Regions from separate parts of the Kitasatospora sp. YST-16 genome, predicted to be linked through region 1. Evidence: riboswitches for the same ligand, from Rfam matches in the RefSeq annotation. Region 1 holds a riboswitch; each other region holds the start of a gene.

The links. Region 1 has a riboswitch for cobalamin ahead of metE (5-methyltetrahydropteroyltriglutamate--homocysteine S-methyltransferase). Riboswitches for the same ligand answer to the same signal wherever they lie in the genome.
Region 2: another riboswitch for cobalamin. It lies ahead of OU787_RS21065 (ribonucleoside-diphosphate reductase subunit alpha); the one in region 1 lies ahead of metE (5-methyltetrahydropteroyltriglutamate--homocysteine S-methyltransferase).
Region 3: another riboswitch for cobalamin. It lies ahead of OU787_RS04180 (HoxN/HupN/NixA family nickel/cobalt transporter); the one in region 1 lies ahead of metE (5-methyltetrahydropteroyltriglutamate--homocysteine S-methyltransferase).
Region 4: another riboswitch for cobalamin. It lies ahead of OU787_RS24440 (cobalamin biosynthesis protein); the one in region 1 lies ahead of metE (5-methyltetrahydropteroyltriglutamate--homocysteine S-methyltransferase).

Annotation. Positions count from the first base shown of each region.
Region 1 covers NZ_CP113837.1:345,563-350,526, reverse strand. The annotation lists gene metE (5-methyltetrahydropteroyltriglutamate--homocysteine S-methyltransferase) at 1-2,058, opposite strand, end outside; cobalamin riboswitch at 2,203-2,440, opposite strand; gene cobF (precorrin-6A synthase (deacetylating)) at 2,509-3,270, opposite strand; gene OU787_RS01645 (hypothetical protein) at 3,330-3,584, opposite strand; gene OU787_RS34510 (MarR family transcriptional regulator) at 3,477-3,740, shown strand; gene OU787_RS01635 (DUF1330 domain-containing protein) at 3,773-4,099, opposite strand; gene OU787_RS01630 (DUF3152 domain-containing protein) at 4,343-4,964, shown strand, end outside.
Region 2 covers NZ_CP113837.1:4,578,479-4,583,442, forward strand. The annotation lists gene OU787_RS21060 (ribonucleotide-diphosphate reductase subunit beta) at 1-406, opposite strand, end outside; gene OU787_RS21065 (ribonucleoside-diphosphate reductase subunit alpha) at 406-2,820, opposite strand; cobalamin riboswitch at 2,994-3,120, opposite strand; gene OU787_RS21070 (GNAT family N-acetyltransferase) at 3,212-3,706, opposite strand; gene OU787_RS21075 (helix-turn-helix domain-containing protein) at 3,982-4,962, shown strand.
Region 3 covers NZ_CP113837.1:908,434-913,397, reverse strand. The annotation lists gene OU787_RS04195 (helix-turn-helix domain-containing protein) at 94-660, shown strand; gene OU787_RS04190 (Fpg/Nei family DNA glycosylase) at 738-1,544, shown strand; gene OU787_RS04185 (DUF6445 family protein) at 1,629-2,321, shown strand; cobalamin riboswitch at 2,403-2,614, shown strand; gene OU787_RS04180 (HoxN/HupN/NixA family nickel/cobalt transporter) at 2,645-3,754, shown strand; partial or broken gene OU787_RS04175 (EamA family transporter) at 3,762-4,602, opposite strand; gene OU787_RS04170 (helix-turn-helix domain-containing protein) at 4,725-4,964, shown strand, end outside.
Region 4 covers NZ_CP113837.1:5,385,634-5,390,597, reverse strand. The annotation lists gene OU787_RS24455 (helix-turn-helix domain-containing protein) at 22-702, opposite strand; gene OU787_RS24450 (VOC family protein) at 814-1,182, opposite strand; gene OU787_RS24445 (MarR family winged helix-turn-helix transcriptional regulator) at 1,246-1,704, shown strand; partial or broken gene OU787_RS34875 (hypothetical protein) at 1,758-1,868, shown strand; cobalamin riboswitch at 2,060-2,190, shown strand; gene OU787_RS24440 (cobalamin biosynthesis protein) at 2,222-3,160, shown strand; gene OU787_RS24435 (cobyric acid synthase) at 3,282-4,832, shown strand; gene OU787_RS24430 (putative cobaltochelatase) at 4,868-4,964, shown strand, end outside.

The DNA.
Region 1 (4,964 bases):
GGCCACCTGCATGTGCGAGCGGGCGGCCTCCAGCGAGATCACGTCCGCGTCCAACTCCTCGATGGCACGCAGGATGTCGCCGAACTCGGCGTAGCACATGTGGGTGTGCACCTGGGTGTCGGCGCGCACCCCGCAGGTGGCGAGCCGGAACGCGTCGGTCGCCCAGTCCAGGTAGGCGGGCCACCCGGCGCGGCGCAGCGGCAGGGTCTCGCGCAGCGCGGGCTCGTCGACCTGGATGACGGCGGCGCCGGCGGCCTCCAGGTCGGTGACCTCGTCGCGCAGGGCGAGGGCGACCTGCCGGGCGGTGTCGGCGAGCGGCTGGTCGTCGCGGACGAACGACCAGGCCAGCATGGTGACGGGACCGGTCAGCATGCCCTTGACCGGGCGGTCGGTGAGGCCTTGCGCGTAGCGGTACCAGTCGACGGTCATCGGCTGCGGACGGGAGATGTCGCCCGCCAGCACCGGCGGCCGCACGTAGCGGGTACCGTAGGACTGCACCCAGCCGTGCCGGGTGGCGAGGTAGCCGGTGAGCTGTTCGGCGAAGTACTGCACCATGTCGTTGCGTTCGGGTTCGCCGTGCACCAGCACGTCCAGCCCGGCCCGCTCCTGGTAGGCGATCACTTCGCGGACCTCGGCCTCCATCCGCTTGCGGTAGTCGGCCGCGTCGATCCGCCTGGCGTTCAACTCGGCGCGGGCGGTGCGCAGTTCGGTGGTCTGCGGGAAGGAGCCGATGGTGGTGGTGGGCAGCGGCGGCAGCTGGAGCCGGGCGCGCTGGGCTTCGGCGCGGACGGCGTAGGGGGCGCCGCGGCGAAGGTCGGCCTCGGTGACGGCCGCGGCGCGGGCCCGGACGGCCGGGTCGCGGGTGATCGGGGAGGCGGTACGGGAGGCCAGGTCGGCGCGGTTGGCGGCGAGTTGGGCGGTGACGGCGCCGGTGCCGTCGCGCAGGGCGCGGGCCAGCAGCGCCACTTCGGCGGCCTTCTGCCGGGCGAAGGCCAGCCAGCGACCGATCTGCGGGTCCAACTCCCTTTCGGCGGCCGTGTCGAGCGGGACGTGCAGCAGCGAGCAGGAGGGGGCGACGTCCACCGTGTCGGCCAAGCCCAGCAGGGTGCCCAGGGTGGCGAGAGACTTCTCCAGGTCGTTGATCCACACGTTGCGGCCGTCGACCACGCCCGCGACCAGCCGCTTGCCGGGCAGGCCGCCGACGGCCGCCAGGTCGGTCAGGTTGCCCGCCGCCGGTCCGGTGAAGTCCAGCGCCAGGCCCTCGACCGGGGCCTTGGCCAGGGTGATCAACGCCTCGCCGAGCCGGTCGAAGTACGAGGCCACCAGCAGCTTCGGGCGGTCGGTCAGCGCACCGAGGTCCCGGTAGCTGCGGGCGGCGGCGTTCAGTTCGGCCGGGCTGCGGTCCTGCACCAGCGCGGGTTCGTCGAGCTGCACCCACTCGGCGCCCGCCGCCCGCAGGTCGGCCAGCAGCTCCGCGTACACCGGCAGCAGCCGGTCCAGCAGGGTCAGCGGCTCGAAGCCGGACGGTGCGTCGGGTGCGGGCTTGGCGAGCAGCAGGTAGGTGACCGGGCCGAGCAGCACCGGGCGCGCCCGGTAGCCCTGGCCGAGCGCCTCGCGCAGCTCGCCGACCTGCTTGGCGGAGTCGGCGGCGAAGACCGTGCCCGGCCCCAACTCGGGCACCAAGTAGTGGTAGTTGGTGTCGAACCACTTGGTCATCTCCAGCGGCGGCGCCTGCTGGGTGCCGCGCGCCATCGCGAAGTAGCCGGCCAGCGGGTCGGCCGCGTACGCGTCCCGGTGCCGGGGCGGGACGGCGCCGACGGCGACGGTGGTGTCCAGCACGTGGTCGTACAACGAGAAGTCACCGGTGGGGACTTCGGTGATCCCGGCCCCGGCCAGCTGCCGCCAGTTGGCGCAGCGCAGGTCGGCGGCGGTGGAGCGCAGCGCGTCGGCGGTGACGGTGCCCTTCCAGTAGCCCTCGATCGCCTTCTTCAGTTCCCGGTTCCCGCCCTGGCGGGGGTATCCGTGGACGGTCGCCGCGGCGACGGACGTCGTAGTCAAGGGGACTCTCCTCGCGAGCCTTGATCCTGGAACCGGTGCACAGGAGGGCGCGCGGGGGTGGCGAGACCGGGCGGAGGCCGGTGCGGCCCGCCTGGTGTCCGTGCCGACCCGCCCTCGAGGTCACCGGCTACCGGACGCGAACGGGTCGCACCCGGGCAACGGGCAGGTCTTCGGACTCGCGGGCACACCCGGGGAGTTGACGCCTCCCGGGCACCTACTGGCCGTCGCTTCCCAAGCCCTCCCGGGCCCAGTGCGTATGACGGCGGTCGTTCCCGCTCACCGCTGCGGGGCAGTCCCGGACTGGCCAGTCAAGGCGTCACCGGGTTCCCTCTTACGACGCCCCGCCTGGCGGACGGGGCGAACCAGTCGCGTCGCCAGTCTAGAACGGGCCGGACGGATTCCGGCGCGAAGTCCGGGATCCGCCCGGTCCGTGGGTCGGGCGGGAGCCGGTCAGCCGTCGGTGCGGCGCAACAGGTAGCTGTCCATGATCCAGCCCTTGCGCTCGCGCGCCTCCTCCCGCAACTCGACGATCCGGTCGGCGAGTTCGGCCAGCGGACCGGCGACCAGGATCTCGTCCCCGGTGCCCAGGTAGGCGCCGTAGTGGATGTGCACGCCCGCGGGGTCGATCTCCGCGAACGCGGCCTGCCCGTCCAGCATCACCACCGTGTCCTCCGCGCCGGGCCCGAAACCCTCGGCCGCCAGCCGCCGCCCGGTGGTGATCCGCACCGGCCGCGCGGTGCGGGTCAGCGTGGTGCGGTGCCGGGCCGCCAGCACGGAGACGCTGCTGATGCCGGGGACGACCGTGTACGCGAACTCCGTCCGCCCGCGCGCCAGGATCCGGTCCAGCACGGCACTCACGCTGTCGTACAGCGCCGGGTCGCCCCACACCAGCAGCGCACCCGTCCCGCCGTCCGGCACCTCCTCGACCACCGCCCGCTCCACCAGGTCCGCCCGCCGCTCCCGCCACTCCTCCACCGCCTGGGCGTACGCCGCCGCGGTGCGGTCCCGGGCCGGGTCGACCAGCTCGACCACCCGGTGTCCGGGGCGGCCGTGCTCGGCGATCATGTCCCGCCGCAGCCGCATCAGGTCCTGCCGCTCGGCGGGCTTGTCCAGCAGCAGGAACACGTCGGTGCGGCCGAACGCCTTGACCGCCTCCAGGGTGAGGTGGTCGGGGTCGCCCGCGCCGATGCCGATGACGAGAAGAGTGCGCATACCCGCGATTCTGCCTTCCGCCGCCGCCCGCCCCCGCACCGCGCCCGCCGCAGGGTGGATCAGGGCGCGGAGATGCCCGGCCGGGCGCCCGCGCCGAACGCCCAGCCCTCCACCTCGCCCGGCGCCGGCCCGCCCGGCCCGGCCGCCTGCAGGTCTTCAACGCCGAACGCGGCAGCCGACCGGCCTTCGAACGCGGCACCGGCTTCCTGCTGGCCCGCCTGGGCTCCCTCACCGCCCGCTCCTGGACGACCTTCCTCGGCGAGCGCCGGCTGACCCAGGGTCAGTACGCCGTCCTGGTCGCCCTGGACCGGCACGGCGACACGGTCCAGCGGCTCTTGGCCGAACTCGTCGCCATGGACGCTTGCAACATCGTGGCCGTCCTCGACCAGCTGGTGGACCGGCAGCTGGTGGAACGCCGCCCCGACACCGACGCCGGCTCCGATACCGGCTCCGGCTCCGGCTCCGGGTAGGCCGGTGGCCGAGGGCGCCGCCGGAGCCGGGGTCAGTGCTTGAGCGAGTCCGCGCCGCGGTAGCCGGACGGGACGCCCTCGATGAGGACGATGTCGGCGACCATGTGCCGGGTGCGCAGCGGCAGGATCTCCCGGTAGGCGGGCGAGTCCCACCAGGCGCGGGCCCGCGCGTAGTCGGGGAACTCGATGACGATCGTGCCGCTCTGGCCCCAACTGCCCTCCACCGTCTCGGACTTGCCGCCGTGGACGATGAACCGTCCGCCGAAGGGGTCCAGGGTGGCGTCGATGCGCTCGAGGTACTCGACGATGTCGGGGCCGAACTCCACCGAGTGGACCTGGGCCAGTGCGTAGGCGGTCATCTGCTGCTCCCGTGGGGTGTCGTGGGGTGTTCCGGCTGACGTCTTTGACGGTAGGCGGCGAGGGCGGGCGGCCGAATCAGTCACGTATCGGCAGACCCGCGCGGCCGCACCGGTCGTACCGGCGCCCCCACTCGCGTCCGTCCCTGTTGATCATCTGTTGATCGGCGGCTGGCAGAGTGGGGCCCGGACCGGAACCCGTCCGGTGACCGCCGTCAGCACACGTCAGAAAGCCGCTGCTCCACGATGCTCCGACACCTCAAGCCGAAACCGGCGCTCGCCGCCCTGCTCGCCCTGGCGGTGGTCGCCGCCCTGGCCGTCTGGCACCCGTGGCGGCGCCCGGCCGCACCGGCGGCGTCCGCGCCGATGGCGTTCACCACGGCGGGCGGCGGCACGGAGCCCGCCGGTACCGGGGGGAAGGCGTACCGGTACAAGGTGCGGGCGGAGGACGGGCTGGCCGAGCGGCCCGAGCAGTTCGCGGCCGAGGTGGACGCGGTGCTCGCCGACGTCCGCCGCGGCTGGTCCGCCGACGGCACCCGCACCTTCCAGCGGGTCGCCGCGGATCCGGTCGACTTCACCGTCTACCTGGCCACGCCCGCCTCCACCGACCGGATCTGCGGCCAGTACGGCCTGGACACCGGCGGCGAGGTCAACTGCGGCGCGGGCCACCAGGTCGTGATCAACGTCAAGCGGTGGACCGACCTCACCGAGTCCTACCGCGGCCGCCCCGAGGAGTACCACGCGCTGGCGGTCAACCACGAGGTCGGCCACGTCCTCGGCTTCGGCCACGTCGACTGCCCCGGCCCCGGCCTGCCCGCCCCCGTGATGCAGCAGCAGATCTTCGGCCTGCACGGCTGCCTGCCCAACG
Region 2 (4,964 bases), 4.2 Mb from region 1:
TCTCCACCGCGGCGAAGGCGGCGTTGCGGTCCTCCGGGTCGGGCAGGTAGGTGTCCAGCAGCGTCAGGTAGAACTGGACGTGCACGGCCTCCTCGAACAGCTGCCGCGACAGGTAGAGGCGGGCCTCGGGGGAGTTGATGTGCTTGTAGAGGCTCAGCACCACGTTGTTGGAGACGATCGAGTCACCGGTGGCGAAGAACGCGACCAGCCGGCCGATCATGTGCCGCTCGCCCTCGGAGAGCTTGGCGAGGTCGGCGACGTCGGAGTGCAGGTCCACCTCCTCCACGGTCCAGGTGTTCTTGATCGCGTCCCGGTACCGGTCGTAGAACGACGGGTAGCGCATCGGACGCAGCGTCAGCTCGAAGCCCGGGTCGAGCAGCATCTTCTTCTGGTCTTCGGAGCTCATTACTGGCAGGCCTCGCAGGACTCGGGGTTCTCCAGCGAGCAGGCGATGGCGTCCTGCTCGGCCTGGGAGAGGGAGGGGGTCTGCACCGGGACGGGGGCGGCGGTGCGGGCGGCTCCGGACGCGGCCTGGGCGATCCGGGTCGCCGGGCGGGAGCGCAGGTAGTAGGTGGTCTTCAGCCCGACCTTCCAGGCGTAGGAGTACATCGAGGAGAGCTTGCCGATGGTCGGCGCCGCCATGAACAGGTTCAGCGACTGGCTCTGGTCGATGTACGGCTGCCGGGCTGCGGCCAGGTCGATCAGCGCGCGCTGCGGCAGCTCCCACGCCGTGCGGTACAGCGAACGGACCTCCTGCGGCAGCCAGTTGAACTCCTGGATGGAGCCGTTGGCGTCGCGCAGCGCGTCCCGGGTGGTCTGGTCCCAGACGCCCAGCTCCTTGAGCTCGCGCACCAGGTACGGGTTGACCTGGAGGAACTCGCCGGACAGGGTCTCGCGCTTGAACAGGTTGGAGACCTGCGGCTCGATGCACTCGTATACGCCGGCGATGGACGCGATGGTCGCGGTCGGGGCGATGGCGAGCAGCAGCGAGTTGCGCAGGCCGACCTCGGCGATCCGGGCGCGCAGGGCGTCCCAGCGCTCGGCCCACTGCGGGTTCGCGGACTCGAAGTGGTCGACGTGCAGCTGGCCGCGGGCGGCCCGGGTCTCGCCGTACGCCTCGTGCCGGCCGAACTGCTCGGCCAGGTCGGCGGAGCGCTCGTACGCGGTGAGCATGATGCGCTCGGCGATCAGGGTGGAGAGGGCGACCGCCTCGGCGGAGTCGAAGTCGATCCGCAGCTGGAAGAAGACGTCCTGCAGGCCCATCACGCCCAGGCCGACCGGGCGCCAGCGGGAGTTGGACGTCCCGGCCTCGGTGGTCGGGTAGAAGTTGATGTCGATCACGCGGTCCAGGAAGGTCACCGCGGTGCGGACGGTGGCGTCCAGGCGGTCCCAGTCCATCGCGTTCAGCAGGTCGGCGGCGGTGGCGCCGGGGGCGACGTGCGCGCCCAGGTTGACCGAGCCGAGGTTGCAGACCGCGGTCTCCGAGTCGTCGGTGACCTCCAGGATCTCGGTGCACAGGTTCGAGGAGTGCACCGTGCGGCCCGGCAGCGCGGTCTGGTTGGCGGCCCGGTTGGAGGCGTCCTTGAAGGTCATCCAGCCGTTGCCGGTCTGCGCCAGGGTGCGCATCATCCGGGCGTACAGGGTCTGCGCGGGGATGGTGCGCACGGCCTTGCCCGCCAGCTCGGCCTTCACGTACGCCTCGTCGAACTCGGCGCCCCACAGGTCGACCAGCTCCGGCACGTCCGCCGGGGAGAACAGCGACCAGTCGGCGTTGGCGTTGACCCGGCGCATGAACTCGTCCGGGATCCAGTGCGCCAGGTTCAGGTTGTGGGTCCGGCGGGCCTCCTCGCCGGTGTTGTCGCGGAGCTCCAGGAACTCCTCGATGTCGGCGTGCCAGGTCTCCAGGTACACGCAGGCCGCGCCCTTGCGCCGGCCGCCCTGGTTGACCGCCGCCACGGAGGAGTCCAGGGTGCGCAGGAACGGCACGATGCCGTTCGACTGGCCGTTGGTGCCGCGGATCAGCGAGCCGCGGGAGCGGATCCGCGAGTAGGACAGGCCGATGCCGCCGGCGTGCTTGGACAGCCGGGCGATCTGCGCGTACCGGTTGTAGATCGAGTCCAGGTTGTCCAGCGGCGAGTCCAGCAGGTAGCAGGAGGACATCTGCGGGTGCCGGGTGCCGGAGTTGAACAGCGTCGGGGAGCTGGTCAGGTACTCCAGCCGGCTCATCAGGGTGTACAGCTCGGCGACCTCGCGCACCGACTCCTCGGTCGTCCCGACCGCCAGGCCCGCCGCCACGCGGAGCAGGAAGTGCTGCGGGGTCTCGACCACCTTGCGGGTGATCGGGTGGCGCAGCAGGTAGCGGGACTGCACGGTGCGCAGGCCGAAGTACTCGAAGCGGTCGTCGCCCGCCTCGTCCACCAGCGAGTCGAACAGGTCGGCGTGCTGCGCGACGAACGCGGCGGTGGCGTCGCCGATCAGGCCCTCGGCGTGGCCCACGGCCACCGAGGAGGAGAACGAGGTGACCTGCTGGGTCGCGGCCTCGTCGCGGATCTCCAGCGCCAGCAGGCGGGCGGCCAGCTTCGAGTACTGCGGGTCCTCGGCGATCATCGACGCGGCGGCCTCCACGGCCAGCCCGCGCAGCTCGGCGAAGTCCGAACCGGCGTGGCGGCCGCGCAGCGCGGCGGCGGCGACGTGGCCGGGGTCCACCTGGGGGAGGTCGGTGCTGCGGTCGGTGAGCAGCCGGAGCAGCGCCGCACCGGGATCGGTGAAGGCGTCGGCGGATCCCTGGGACGGCAGGGTGACTGAGGCGGCGACGGTCAAGGCGCACTCTCTCCTGTGGCGGCGGCGGACGTGGCTCGGGTGTCCGGGACCGCACGCGGCCAGGGGAGGGCAGCACGAAGGAACGAGAACGCGTTCCGGCGCGCCGAAGACCACCCCCGGTCCGCCCGCGAGACCGGACGGCAAAGCTGTGCTGCATGGCGTCTGCGGGGATGCCGTGTCGCACACCGTCGGCAGGTCCTCGGACTGCGCGGGCGTCGCTGCAGCCCGCTCACCGTTGCGGGGCAGTCCCGGACTTCCACCGGGTTCCCCTGCGTCGACAGCGAGAGTGAGCATACATGTTGTGGTGGCTGGATCTGGAAGCACCAGATGTAGTAGCGCGTGTCGCGTCGGCGGCGCCGCGCGTAGACAACGAAACTGCCCGGGAACCGCCTCAGAACCGCATCGTGTAGACCCACAGGTCCATTCCGGGCGCCGCCGACCAGTCCCGCCCGGGGGTGCGGACGAAGCCCAGCGCGTCGTAGATCCGGTGCGCGGCGGTCATCGACGGCCGGGTGGAGAACGCCATCCCGGCCAGTCCGAGTTCCCGGCTGCGCCCGATCGCCGCCGCCACCAGCGCCCGGCCGACGCCGCGGCCGCGGGCCGCCGCGCCGACCGCGAGCATCCGGATCTCGCCCTCGCCGGGCCCGGCGACGTCCGCCCACGCGGTGCCGCCGGGCGCGAAGGTCACGCAGCCGAGCACGGCTCCCGCGTCGTCGACGGCGACCAGGAGCTCGGCCTCCCGGTCGCGGCGGGCGGTGTCGCGCAGGAGGCCGACGTACGGGGAGTCGGGGCGGGTGTGGCCGTCGCCGACGAAGGCCTCGACGCTGACCTCCCCGGCTCCGGCGAGGTCGCGCTCCAGGGCGCGGCGGACGGTCGGGGAGTGCATCCGGACAGTGTGCCGGACGGCCTCCGGCGGGGATCGGCCAGGTCCGGGTCGAAGGGGTAGCCGGTCGGCCGGTGCACGGCGTCGCGGCCGGTCCGGCCGTTGCGGTCCAGGTCGCGGCCGACCAGGACGCCGAGGAGTCCGAAACTGCCGATGAGGCCCAGCAGGGCGAGCGCGGTGGTCATGCCTCCACTGTCCCGGCGGGCCGGGGCCGCCACGAGTGGCAGGAACGCACCATTGCCACGAAATCCTGCCACTGCCATCCTGGCCCGATGCGGATGCTGAACAACGTCGCCGTCGTCGTGCTGGAAGAGATCCACCCCTTCGAACTCGGGGTGGCCTGCGAGGTGTTCGGCCTGGACCGGAGCGAGTCCGGCCTGCCGGTCTACGACTTCGCCCTGGTCGGCGACCGCCCCGGCCCGATGCGCACCCACGCCGGCTTCACCGTCGACGTCCCGCACGGCCCCGAACGGATCGCCGAGGCCGACCTGGTGATCGCCACCGCCACCGGCATCCGCACCCACTACCCCGAGGCGCTCTGCGCGGCGCTGCGGGCCGCCCACGACCGCGGCGCCCACCTGCTGTCGATCTGCTCCGGCAGCTTCCTGCTCGGCGCGGCCGGCCTGCTCGACGGCCGCCGCTGCACCACCCACTGGCGCTACGCCGACCTGATGGCCGAGCGCTTCCCGCTGACCACCGTCGAACCCGGCGTGCTGTACGTCGACGACCACCCGGTGATCACCTCGGCCGGCACCGCCGCCGGCATCGACGCCTGCCTGCACCTGGTCCGCAAGGTGCAGGGCGCCGAGGTGGCCCGGGAGATCGCCCGCCGGATGGTGGTCGCCCCGCACCGGGACGGCGGGCAGGCCCAGTTCATCAACCGCCCGGTGCCCGAGGGCGGCGGCGAGTCGCTGGCCGGGGTGCTGGAGTGGATGCGTCGCCACCTCGACCGGGAGACCGGCGTCGACCAGCTCGCCCGGCTCGCCCACATGTCGCCGCGCACCTTCGCCCGCCGCTTCCGCGAGGAGACCGGCACCACCCCGCACCGCTGGCTCACCGGCCAGCGGGTGCTGTTCGCGCAGCGCCTGCTGGAGTCCACCGGGGAGGGCGTGGACGCGATCGCCGCCCGCTGCGGCTTCGGCAACGCCGCCACCCTGCGGCACCACTTCGGCCGCCGGCTCGGCACCACCCCGCAGGCCTACCGGCGGGCCTTCGGCGGCCCGCGCCGGGTCACCGGGCCGCAGCACCAGGACGCCTGAGC
Region 3 (4,964 bases), 560 kb from region 1:
CCTCCGGAGATCCGAAGTGATGAGACCTTGTCCCATCACCATAGCCCGCAGAGCCCGATGATGCGACCAAGTCCCGTCACGTAGAATCCGGGCATGGCCAGATGGGACCCGAACGCGCGCGAACGGCTGGAGCGCGCGGCGCTCGAACTCTTCGTCCAGCAGGGCTACGACCGCACCACCGTCGCCGAGATCGCCGAGCGCGCCGGCCTGGCCAAGAGCACCTTCTTCCGGCACTTCGCCGACAAGCGCGAGGTGCTCTCCGGCGGCGACGCCTTGGTCCGCCTGCTCACCGACGCGGTCGCCGCCACCCCGCCCGGGGCGGGCCCGCGGCAGGCCGTCGAGGCCGCGCTGGCCGCCGCCGGGGAGCGCGCCTTCACCGCCGAGCGCCACGGGGCCGTCCGCGAGCGCCAGCAGGTGGTCGCCGCCAACCCCGAGCTGACCGAGCGCGAGCTGCTCAAGCGCGAGGCCCTCGCCACCGCCCTCACCGCCGCCCTGCGCGAGCGCGGCACCCCCGACCCGGCCGCCGGCCTCACCGCCGAGCTCGCCCTGCTCGCCCTGCGCACCGCCCTCGCCGCCTGGACCGCCCGCCCCGGCCAGGACTTCACCGCCCTGGCGCTGGCCGAGCTGGCCGCCCTGTGCGAAGCCGCCACCGCCCTCTGAGGCGGCGGCCCGGGCTGTCCGAGCGGCCTGGGAGAATGGACTCCTCGCCACCACCACGACCGAGGAGTTGACCGCCGGTGCCCGAGGGGCATGTGATCCACCGCCTGGCCAGGGAGAACGACGAGCTGTTCGGAGGGCGCCCGGTGCGGGTGTCCAGCCCGCAGGGGCGCTTCGCGGAGGGGGCCGCGCTGATCGACGGGCGGGTGCTGGACGAGGCGGAGGCGCACGGCAAGCACCTGTTCCTGGGCTTCGGCGAGCACTGGCTGCACGTGCACCTGGGGCTGTACGGGAAGTACGACTTCGGGGCGGGCGAGGCCCCGGCGCCGGTCGGCCAGGTCCGGCTGCGGATGGTGAACGACAGCGGCTACGCCGACCTGCGCGGCCCGACCGCCTGCGAGCTGCTCACCCCCGCCGAGAAGGCGGCCGTCCACCGCCGCCTGGGCCCCGACCCGCTGCGCCCCGGCGAGGCGGGCGACGCGGCCTGGCAGCGGATCTCCCGCAGCGGCAGCACGGTCGCCGCGCTGCTGATGGACCAGAAGGTGCTGGCCGGCGTCGGCAACGTGTACCGCGCCGAGGTGCTGTTCCGGCTCGGCATCAGCCCGCACCGCCCCGGCCGCGAGCTGTCCCGCGCCGAGTGGGACGCGATCTGGACGGACCTGGTGGCCCTGATGCGCGACGGCGTGGCCGCCGGCCGGATCGACACCGTCCGCCCCGAGCACACCCCGGAGGCGATGGGCCGCCCGCCGCGGGTGGACGACCACGGCGGCGAGGTGTACGTCTACCGGCGGCACGACCAGCCCTGCCTGGTCTGCGAAACCCCGGTCCGCACCGAGGAGTTGGCGGCCCGGAACCTGTTCTGGTGCCCGCGCTGCCAGCAGTCCTGACGCCCCGTCACCACGGCAAGCCTTGACGCAAGGTTGACCCGGTCTTGGGCGAGGCCCCGGAACGGCGCTCCTATTGTCGGGGCCATGCCCGCTCTCCCGTTCCAGGGGCCGCGTCCCACCCCGGCGCTCCCGGTCCTGCCGTACCGCAAGCCCACCCGGGGCCGTGACTACTGGGTGCTGGACGACGTCCTCCCGGACCCGGACGCGGTGCGCGCCCGGCACCTGGCGCGCACCGACTGGGACGAGGGCTACCCGCACCGGCCGGAGTCCTGGCCGGGCCTGCGGGCGATGCCCGGGCTGGAGCCGGAGGAGCTGGCGCAGGTCGAGAAGCTGGTCCGGGAGGCCACCGGCGCGGAGCGGATCTGGGCGCTGGGCGAGGCCGAGGGCGGCACCTTCAACCACAACTGCGTGCAGGTGGTGGGCGCGGGGGAGTGCGAGCCGCGCCCGCACACCGACTCGCGCTCGCTGTGCCGCTACGCCGCCGTGCTCTACCTCAACCCGACCGTCCCCAAGCGCTGCGGCACCAGCTTCTACCGGCAGAGCCTGCCCGGCGGCCGGCTCGGCGGCAACAGCGTGGTCGCCCCGCACAACAACCTGGTGGACGCCCTCGGCACCCGCTTCGTCCCGCCGGACTCCTTCACCGAGGACCTGGCCGTCCCGCACCGCTACAACCGGCTGCTGCTCTACACCGCCAACCTGATCCACACCGCGACCGAGTACCACGGGGCGACGCTGGCGGAGAAGCGGATGACCTGCGTCTTCTTCTGGATGGCCTGACCCTCCGTCAGCGCGGCCCTGACCAGGCGTGATCTACGCCACCGGACCGGACGCGCCCTTGCCGCCGCACCCGCGCCGGGCCTACGGTGGGCGGGCCGTGGTGTTCGGGAAGCCGGTGCACTGCGACCGTCACGAGAGTGTTCGGTCGCAGGAGTCCGGAGCGGCCCTCGCCACTGTGATCGGGGAGTCGTCGGCTCCCACCCCGTGCCACTGGCCGCTCGCGGCCGGGAAGGCCGGGAGCCGGCGCGCAACACCCCGTCAGCCAGGAGACCGGCCACGGCATCTCACGAAGTGATCCACGAGGTGCTGGAGCGTGAACGCGGATGACCGCGCCCGAATCGACCCTGCCCGGGAACAATCCCGGCTCCCCCCTTCCCTCCTTCCGCTGGCGGCGCGAGGACACCCTGCGCACGGCCGGGTTGATGGCGGTGATCCTGGCCATGCACGCGGTGGCGTTCGGGACGCTGCTGTTCCTGGTCGCGCCGCACCACTACGCCGTCGGCACCCAGGTGTTCGGCGTCGGCCTGGGCCTCACCGCGTACACCCTGGGCATGCGGCACGCCTTCGACGCCGACCACATCGCGGTGATCGACAACACCACCCGCAAGCTGATGGCGGACGGCCGCCGCCCGGTCTCGGTCGGGTTCTGGTTCGCCCTCGGCCACTCCTCGATGGTGGTGCTGATGGCCGCCCTGGTGGCCGGCGGCGCGGCGCTGGCGGGCACCCTGATGGACGAGGACTCCACCACCCACCGGGTGCTGGGCACCGTCGGCACCACCGCGTCCGGCGCCTTCCTCTACCTGATCGCGGCGCTCAACCTGGTCGCCCTGCTGGGCATCTGGCGGGTGTTCCGGGCGATGCGGGAGGGCCAGTACGACGAGGCCGAGCTGGAGAAGCACCTGGCGGCCCGGGGCTTCCTGGCCCGGCTGCTGAACCGGGCCACCCGCTCGATCAGCCGTCCCGGCCAGATGTTCCCGGTCGGCATGGTGCTCGGCCTGGGCTTCGACACCGCCACCGAGGTCACCCTGATGGTGATGGCGGGCTCCGGCGCGGCCTCCGGGCTGCCCTGGTACGCGGTGGTCTGCCTGCCACTGCTGTTCGCCGCCGGGATGAGCCTGTTCGACACGCTGGACGGCACGTTCATGAACTTCGCCTACCAGTGGGCGTTCTCCAACCCGGTCCGCAAGGTGTACTACAACCTGACCATCACGGGGCTGTCGATCGCGGTGGCCTTCGTGATCGGCACCATCGAGCTGGTCGCCGTGCTGCACGACAAGTTCGACCTGGCCGACCCGGTCACCGGCTGGATCGCCGGCCTCAGCCTGGACAACGTCGGCTTCGTGATCGTCGGCCTGTTCGTGGTGGTCTGGGCCGCCGCGATCGGCTACTGGCGGATCGCCAAGCGCTCCCGGACGTTCGCGCGGGCGTCCTGACGGTGCGTCAACCGGTGGCCAGGATCAGCGTCCCGGCCACCGCGAGGCCCGCGCCGAGCACCTGCACCCGCAGCAGCCGCTCCTTCAGCAGGCCGCGCGCCATCAGCGCGGTGACCACCGGGTAGAGCGAGGCCAGCACGGCCGCCACCGCCACCGACCCCAGGTAGGAGGCGGCCGCGTACAGGCCGTTCGCGGCCACGTCGGCGACCCCGACGGCGGTCAGCGCGGGCAACTCGCGCAGGCCCGCCCGCAGTTCGAGCGACTGCCGGCGGGCCTGCGCGGCCAGCATCCCGGCGCCGACCACCGCGTTGGTCAGCCGCTGCGCGCACAGCGTCAGCAGCAGCGCGCCGCCCGCCCCCGCGTGCGCGACCAGCGCCAGCACCGCGCCGAAGGCGAACGCGGCGCCCAGCGTCAGCACCAGCACCCGCCGCCCCACCGCGGGCCCGCCGCGCTGCGGGCCGCCCGCCAGCGCGACCCCGGCGACCGCCACCGCGATCCCCGACCCCTGGACGGCGCCCGGCCGTTCGCCGAGGAACAGGCCCACCCCGATCGGCACCAGCACGCCGACGGTGGCCAGCGGCGACACCACGCCCATCGGCCCGAGCGCCAGTGCCCGGTAGAACGCCAGCAGCGCGAACGGCCCGATCACGCCCGCCGGCACCGCGTACCAGAGGCCCGGCCCCGCCCCACCCGCCGGTGGCGGTCACCGCCACCGCGAGCACCGCGGCGGCGGCCGTCTGCGAGAGCACCACCACCGTCAGCGCGGGCAGCCGCCGGGTGATCGCCCCGCCCCCGTAGTCGGCGACGCCCCACAGCAGGCTGGCGAGCAGCGCGAAGGCGGCGCTCACGGGGCGGCGGAGCAGGAGGCGGACAGCATGGTGGACCTCGCAGTACAGTCGGTGGATCTGTCGATGCCGCCGCAGCATAGTTCAACCCACTGCACTGCCCCAACCAGAATATTGGACTGCCCGTGCCGGACGCCGATCTCGTCACCCAGGCCCTCGCCCGCAACCTCAAACGGCTGCGCCTCGAACGCGGCCACACCCTGGACGCCCTGGCCGCCCGCTCCGGGGTCAGCCGCGGCATGGTCGTCCAGATCGAACAGGCCCGCACCAACCCCAGCATCGGCACCGTGGTCCGGCTCGCCGACGCGCTGGGCGTCTCGATCGCCCGGCTGCTCGACTACGACGCCTCCGCCGCCGTCCGGATC
Region 4 (4,964 bases), 5.0 Mb from region 1:
CGGGGCGGCGGCGCGGGGCGGTCAGGGCGTCCCGTCGGCCTCGGCCTCGGCGAGCAGGTGCCAGAAGCGGGCGGTGGGGTCGGGGCGGGTCGGGGCGGGGGCGGCGCCCCAGGAGGTGGGGGTGTGGTGCTCGGACTGGAGGGCGGCGAGGACGTGTTCGAGGACGGCGGGGGCGACCGGGACCAGGCGGGCGACGGGGTGGAGCTGGGCCTGCCAGCGGCCCTGGACGACCTGGCGGAGGCGGGCGTCGAGGTCGGCGGTGCGGCCGGTGAGGCGGATCAGGGTGGGCAGGTCGAGGGCGAGGACCCGGGCGAGCAGGCGGGTCTGGTCCTCGTTGCCGGTCCAGCGTCCGGTGGTCTCGGCCTGCCGGTAGGTGGTGGGGGTGAGGCCGAGCAGGCGGGCGGCCTGGTCCTGGGTGAGCTCGCGGGCGATCCGGTGGTCGCGCAGGGTGGCCGGGGCGGTGCCCATCAGCCGGGCGGGCGGGCACCACAGGGTGCGGGCGAGGGCGGTCAACTGCTCCTCGGTGGGCGGGAGCAGGCCGTCCTCCCAGCCGAGGACGTGCCCGGGCAGCAGCCGCACGCCGTGGGCGGCCAGCCCGTCCGCGACCTGCTCGACCGTCAGGCCGAGCGCGGTGCGGTGGGCGCGGGCGGCGGCCGGGGAGAACGGCACCGGCGCGGGGGCCGGCGGCTGTCTGCGTCGCATGCCTGCCGACGCTAGGCGCGGGGGGCGGTCGGGCCACAGCCGCGGATGGCACGAAACGGGGGCGCGGCCGGGGCGGGGCGGTTGGGCGAACCGACGACCGGGGCGGGCGGGTCAGGCGCGGTCGTGGAGGGTGATGTGGTAGCCGTCGGGGTCGGCGAAGGTGAAGGTCCGGCCGAAGGGGCCGTCGACCGGTGCGGAGACGATGGGGTGGCCGTCGGCGGCGAGGGCGTCGTGGACGGCCTGGACGTCGGTGGCGTGCAACCAGAGCGCGGTGCCGAGGCCGGGCCGGGCGGCGGAGTCGAGGTCGGTGCCGGGGACGAGGTCGCGGAGGGCGAACGCGATCGGCCGGGTGGTGAAGACGACGGCGTGCGGGGGGCCGGCCGGCGAGCGGACCAGGCCGAGGTAGTGCCGGTAGAACGCCTGCGCGGCGTCGAGGTCGCGGACCTGCAGCGAGATGAAGTCGGGGCCGGTGACGGGCATGGCGGTGTTCCTCTCCTCTGTGTCAGATTCCTGACACGGATCAACGTATGTCAGACTTCTGACATGAGTCAAAGCGGCGGCGGCATCGATCTGGACACCTCACTGGGCTACCTGCTGAAGGAGGCTTCGAGCGTCCTGCGCTCGGCCATGGAGGAGGTGCTGCGGCCGCTCGGCATGACCGTGACGCACTACTCCTGCCTCGAACTGCTGGCCCAGCGGCCGGGCATGTCGAACTCCGAACTGGCGCGCGGCGCGTTCGTGACCCGGCAGTCGATGAACGTGCTGCTCCAGCACCTGGAACGGGAGGGGCACGTGGTCAGGCCCGCGGCGGCGCCGGTCGGGAAGGCCCTGCCGGCCCGGCTCACGCCCCGCGGGCGGCGGAGCCTGGAGAAGGCGAGCGCGGCGGTCCGCTCGGTGGAGGTCAGGATGCTGGCCGGGATGACCGCGGCCGAGCAGGCGGACGCGCTCCGGAGCCTGCGGAGCATGATCCACTCCCTGCGCGGGGGAAGTGCCGACGGCTGAGCCGGCGGCGCCGATCGGGTCCTCGACTGCCGCTGGGACAAGGCCGGTTGAGGATGCGGCGGCGACGGGAGGGAGGAGACCGGCTGCGGGGCGACGGCCGTGGACGACGGCGAGCGCGGCGGATCACCACGCCGGTGCACGGCGTCCGGTCCCGGGAGGCGGTGGCCTGGCAGAACACCGCGTACAACCAGCCGTCTCACCCGGGCTTCTTCTCTCGGCGACGGCGTGCCGACCGCGCCGCGGCCCGCCGTGCACCCGCCCTGACCTGGCACCTTGCCCCGCGGTGGCCCCGGTGGCCGCATGTGACCAACCACTCCACCCGCTCGGTTGACTGCCCCGAACCGGGCGTGGTGGGATCTTCGGGCCAAACGGAGGCAAGCAGAGGAAGCCGGTGCGAGTCCGGCGCGGTCCCGCCACTGTGACCGGACCACCCCGCGCGGGGGTGACCGGAAGTCAGGAGACTCTGGCCCCCGTTCCGTCGATCCAGGGCGCGGACCCTGAGTGAGGACACGACGCCATGGGGGCTGCCCCGTACCTGGTGGGCGCGGCCGCGGGATACCTCGCGGACGCCCGGCTCGGAGACCCCCGGCGCGGACACCCCGTCGCCCTGTTCGGCACCGCCGCGGCCCGGCTGGAGCGCCGCCTGTGGCGCGACCACCGCGGGGCCGGGGCGCTGCACACCGCGCTCGCCGTCGGCGCGGTCGCGGCCGGGGCGGCGCTGGCCGTCCGGGCCGCCCGGCGCTCCCCCGTCGCCACCGGGGCGCTGGCCGCCGGGGCCGCCTTCACCGTGCTGGGCGGGACGTCGCTGACCCGGGAGGCCACCGCGATCGGGCGTTCGCTGGCGGACGGCGACCTGGCCGCCGCGCGCGAGCGGCTGCCGCACCTGTGCGGGCGCGACCCCTCGGGCCTGGACGAGCAGCAGGTGGCCCGGGCGGTGGTCGAGTCGGTCGCCGAGAACACCGCCGACGCGGTGGTCAACGCCCTGGTGTGGGGCGGCGTCGCAGGCGTGCCGGGGCTGCTGGCGTTCCGGGCCGTCAACACGCTGGACGCCATGGTCGGGCACAAGTCGGCCCGCTACCGGCGCTTCGGCTGGGCCGCGGCCCGGCTCGACGACGTCGCCGGGTGGCCGGGGGCGCGGCTGACCGCGCTGCTGGCCGTCGCCGCGTCCGGCGCGCCCGGGCGGGCCTGGCGGGTCTGGCGGCGGGACGGCTCCGCGCACCCGAGCCCCAACGCGGGCCAGGCGGAGGCCGCGTTCGCGGGGGCGCTGGGCGTGCGGCTGGGCGGCACCCTGCGGTACGGCGAGCGGGTCGAGCACCGGCCGGTGCTGGGCGCGGGCCTGCCGCCGGTCGGCCCGGCCGACATCGAACGGGCCTGCCGCCTCTCGCGCCGGGTCGGCGCGCTCGCGCTGGCGGCCACGCTGGCCCTGCGGGCGCTGGGCGGACGGCGACGCAGGTGACCCCGCCGCGGTGCGGGCTGATGGTGCAACTGACAGTGATGGCACGGGACTTCGGCATGCCGCCGTCCGCCGCGTGCGGTTCCGCGAGCCCCGGTCGGGGCGTCTCGAAAGGAGTTCGCCGGTGAACGGCGCGCTGCTGGTGGCCGGTACGACCTCGGACGCCGGGAAGAGTGTGGTGACGGCGGGGATCTGCCGCTGGCTGGCCCGGCAGGGGGTGCGGGTGGCGCCGTTCAAGGCGCAGAACATGTCGCTGAACTCGTTCGTGACGGTCGACGGGGCGGAGATCGGGCGGGCGCAGGCGATGCAGGCGCAGGCCGCCGGGGTGGCGCCGGAGGCGGCGATGAACCCGGTGCTGCTGAAGCCGGGCGCGGACGGGCGCAGCCAGGTGGTGCTGCTGGGGCGGGCGGTCGCGGAGGTCGGGGCGCTGGACTACCGGGAGCGCAAACCGGTGCTGCTGGAGCGGGCGCTGGAGTGCCTGGCGGACCTGCGCTCGCGCTTCGACGTGGTGGTGTGCGAGGGCGCGGGCTCCCCGGCGGAGATCAACCTGCGGGACCGGGACATCGCCAACATGGGCCTGGCTTCGGCGGCCCGGCTGCCGGTCGTGGTGGTCGGGGACATCGACCGCGGCGGGGTGTTCGCGTCGATGTTCGGGACGCTGGCGCTGCTGTCGCCGGACGACCAGGCGCTGATCGCCGGCTGGTTCGTCAACAAGTTCCGCGGTGACGCCCGGCTGCTGGCGCCGGGCCTGGAGATGCTGCGGCAGCTGACGGGGCGTCCGGTGCTGGGGACGTTCCCGATGCTGCCGGGCCTGTGGCTGGACGCGGAGGACTCGCTCGGCCTGGCGTCGGTGGCGTCCCGCCCGGCGGCGGGCGGGCCGGCGGGCGCTCAGGTGCTGCGGGTCGCGGTGGTGCGTTTCCCCCGGCTGTCGAACTTCACCGACGTGGACGCGCTGGCCCAGGAGCCGGGCGTGCTGGTGCGCTGGGCGACCCGCCCCGAGGAGCTGGCGGACGCCGACCTGGTGGTGCTGCCCGGCACCCGGGCCACCGTCGCGGACCTGGCCTGGCTGCGCGCGCAGGGCCTGGCCGGGCCGCTGGCGGCCCGGGTCGCGGCGGGGCTGCCGGTGCTGGGGGTGTGCGGCGGCTACCAGATGCTGGGGCGGGAGATCGTCGACGCGGTGGAGTCGAAGTCGTCCGGCCCGGTGGCCGGCCTGGGGCTGCTGCCGACCCGGGTGGTGTTCGGCGCGGACAAGGTGCTGGCCCGGCCGTCGGGGGTGGCGCTGGGCGAGCCGGTGGAGGGCTACGAGATCCACCACGGCGTGGTGGCGGTCGAGGGCGGCGAGGTGTTCGTCGCGGACGCCGCCGGGCGGGCGCTGGACGGCTGCCGGAGCGGCTCGGTGTGGGGCACCACCTGGCACGGGCTGCTGGAGAACGACGCGTTCCGCCGGGCGTTCCTGGCCGAGGTGGCCCGGGCCGCCGGGCGCTCCTTCGTCCCGGCGCCGGACACCTCGTTCGCCGCCGCTCGCGAGCGGCAGCTCGACGCACTGGGCGACCTGGTGGCCGAGCACGCCGACACCGACGCGCTGTGGAAGCTGATCGAGAACGGGGCACCGGCGGGTCTGCCGTTCGTGCCGCCCGGGGCCCCGGCCCCGCTGGAGAGGGGAAGTGCCAAGTGACCGAGGCCCGTTATCCGTTCACGGCGATCGTGGGCATGGACGACCTGCGGCTGGGGCTGCTGCTGAACGCGGTCTCGCCGGCCGTGGGCGGGGTGCTGGTGCGGGGCGAGAAGGGGACCGCGAAGTCGACGA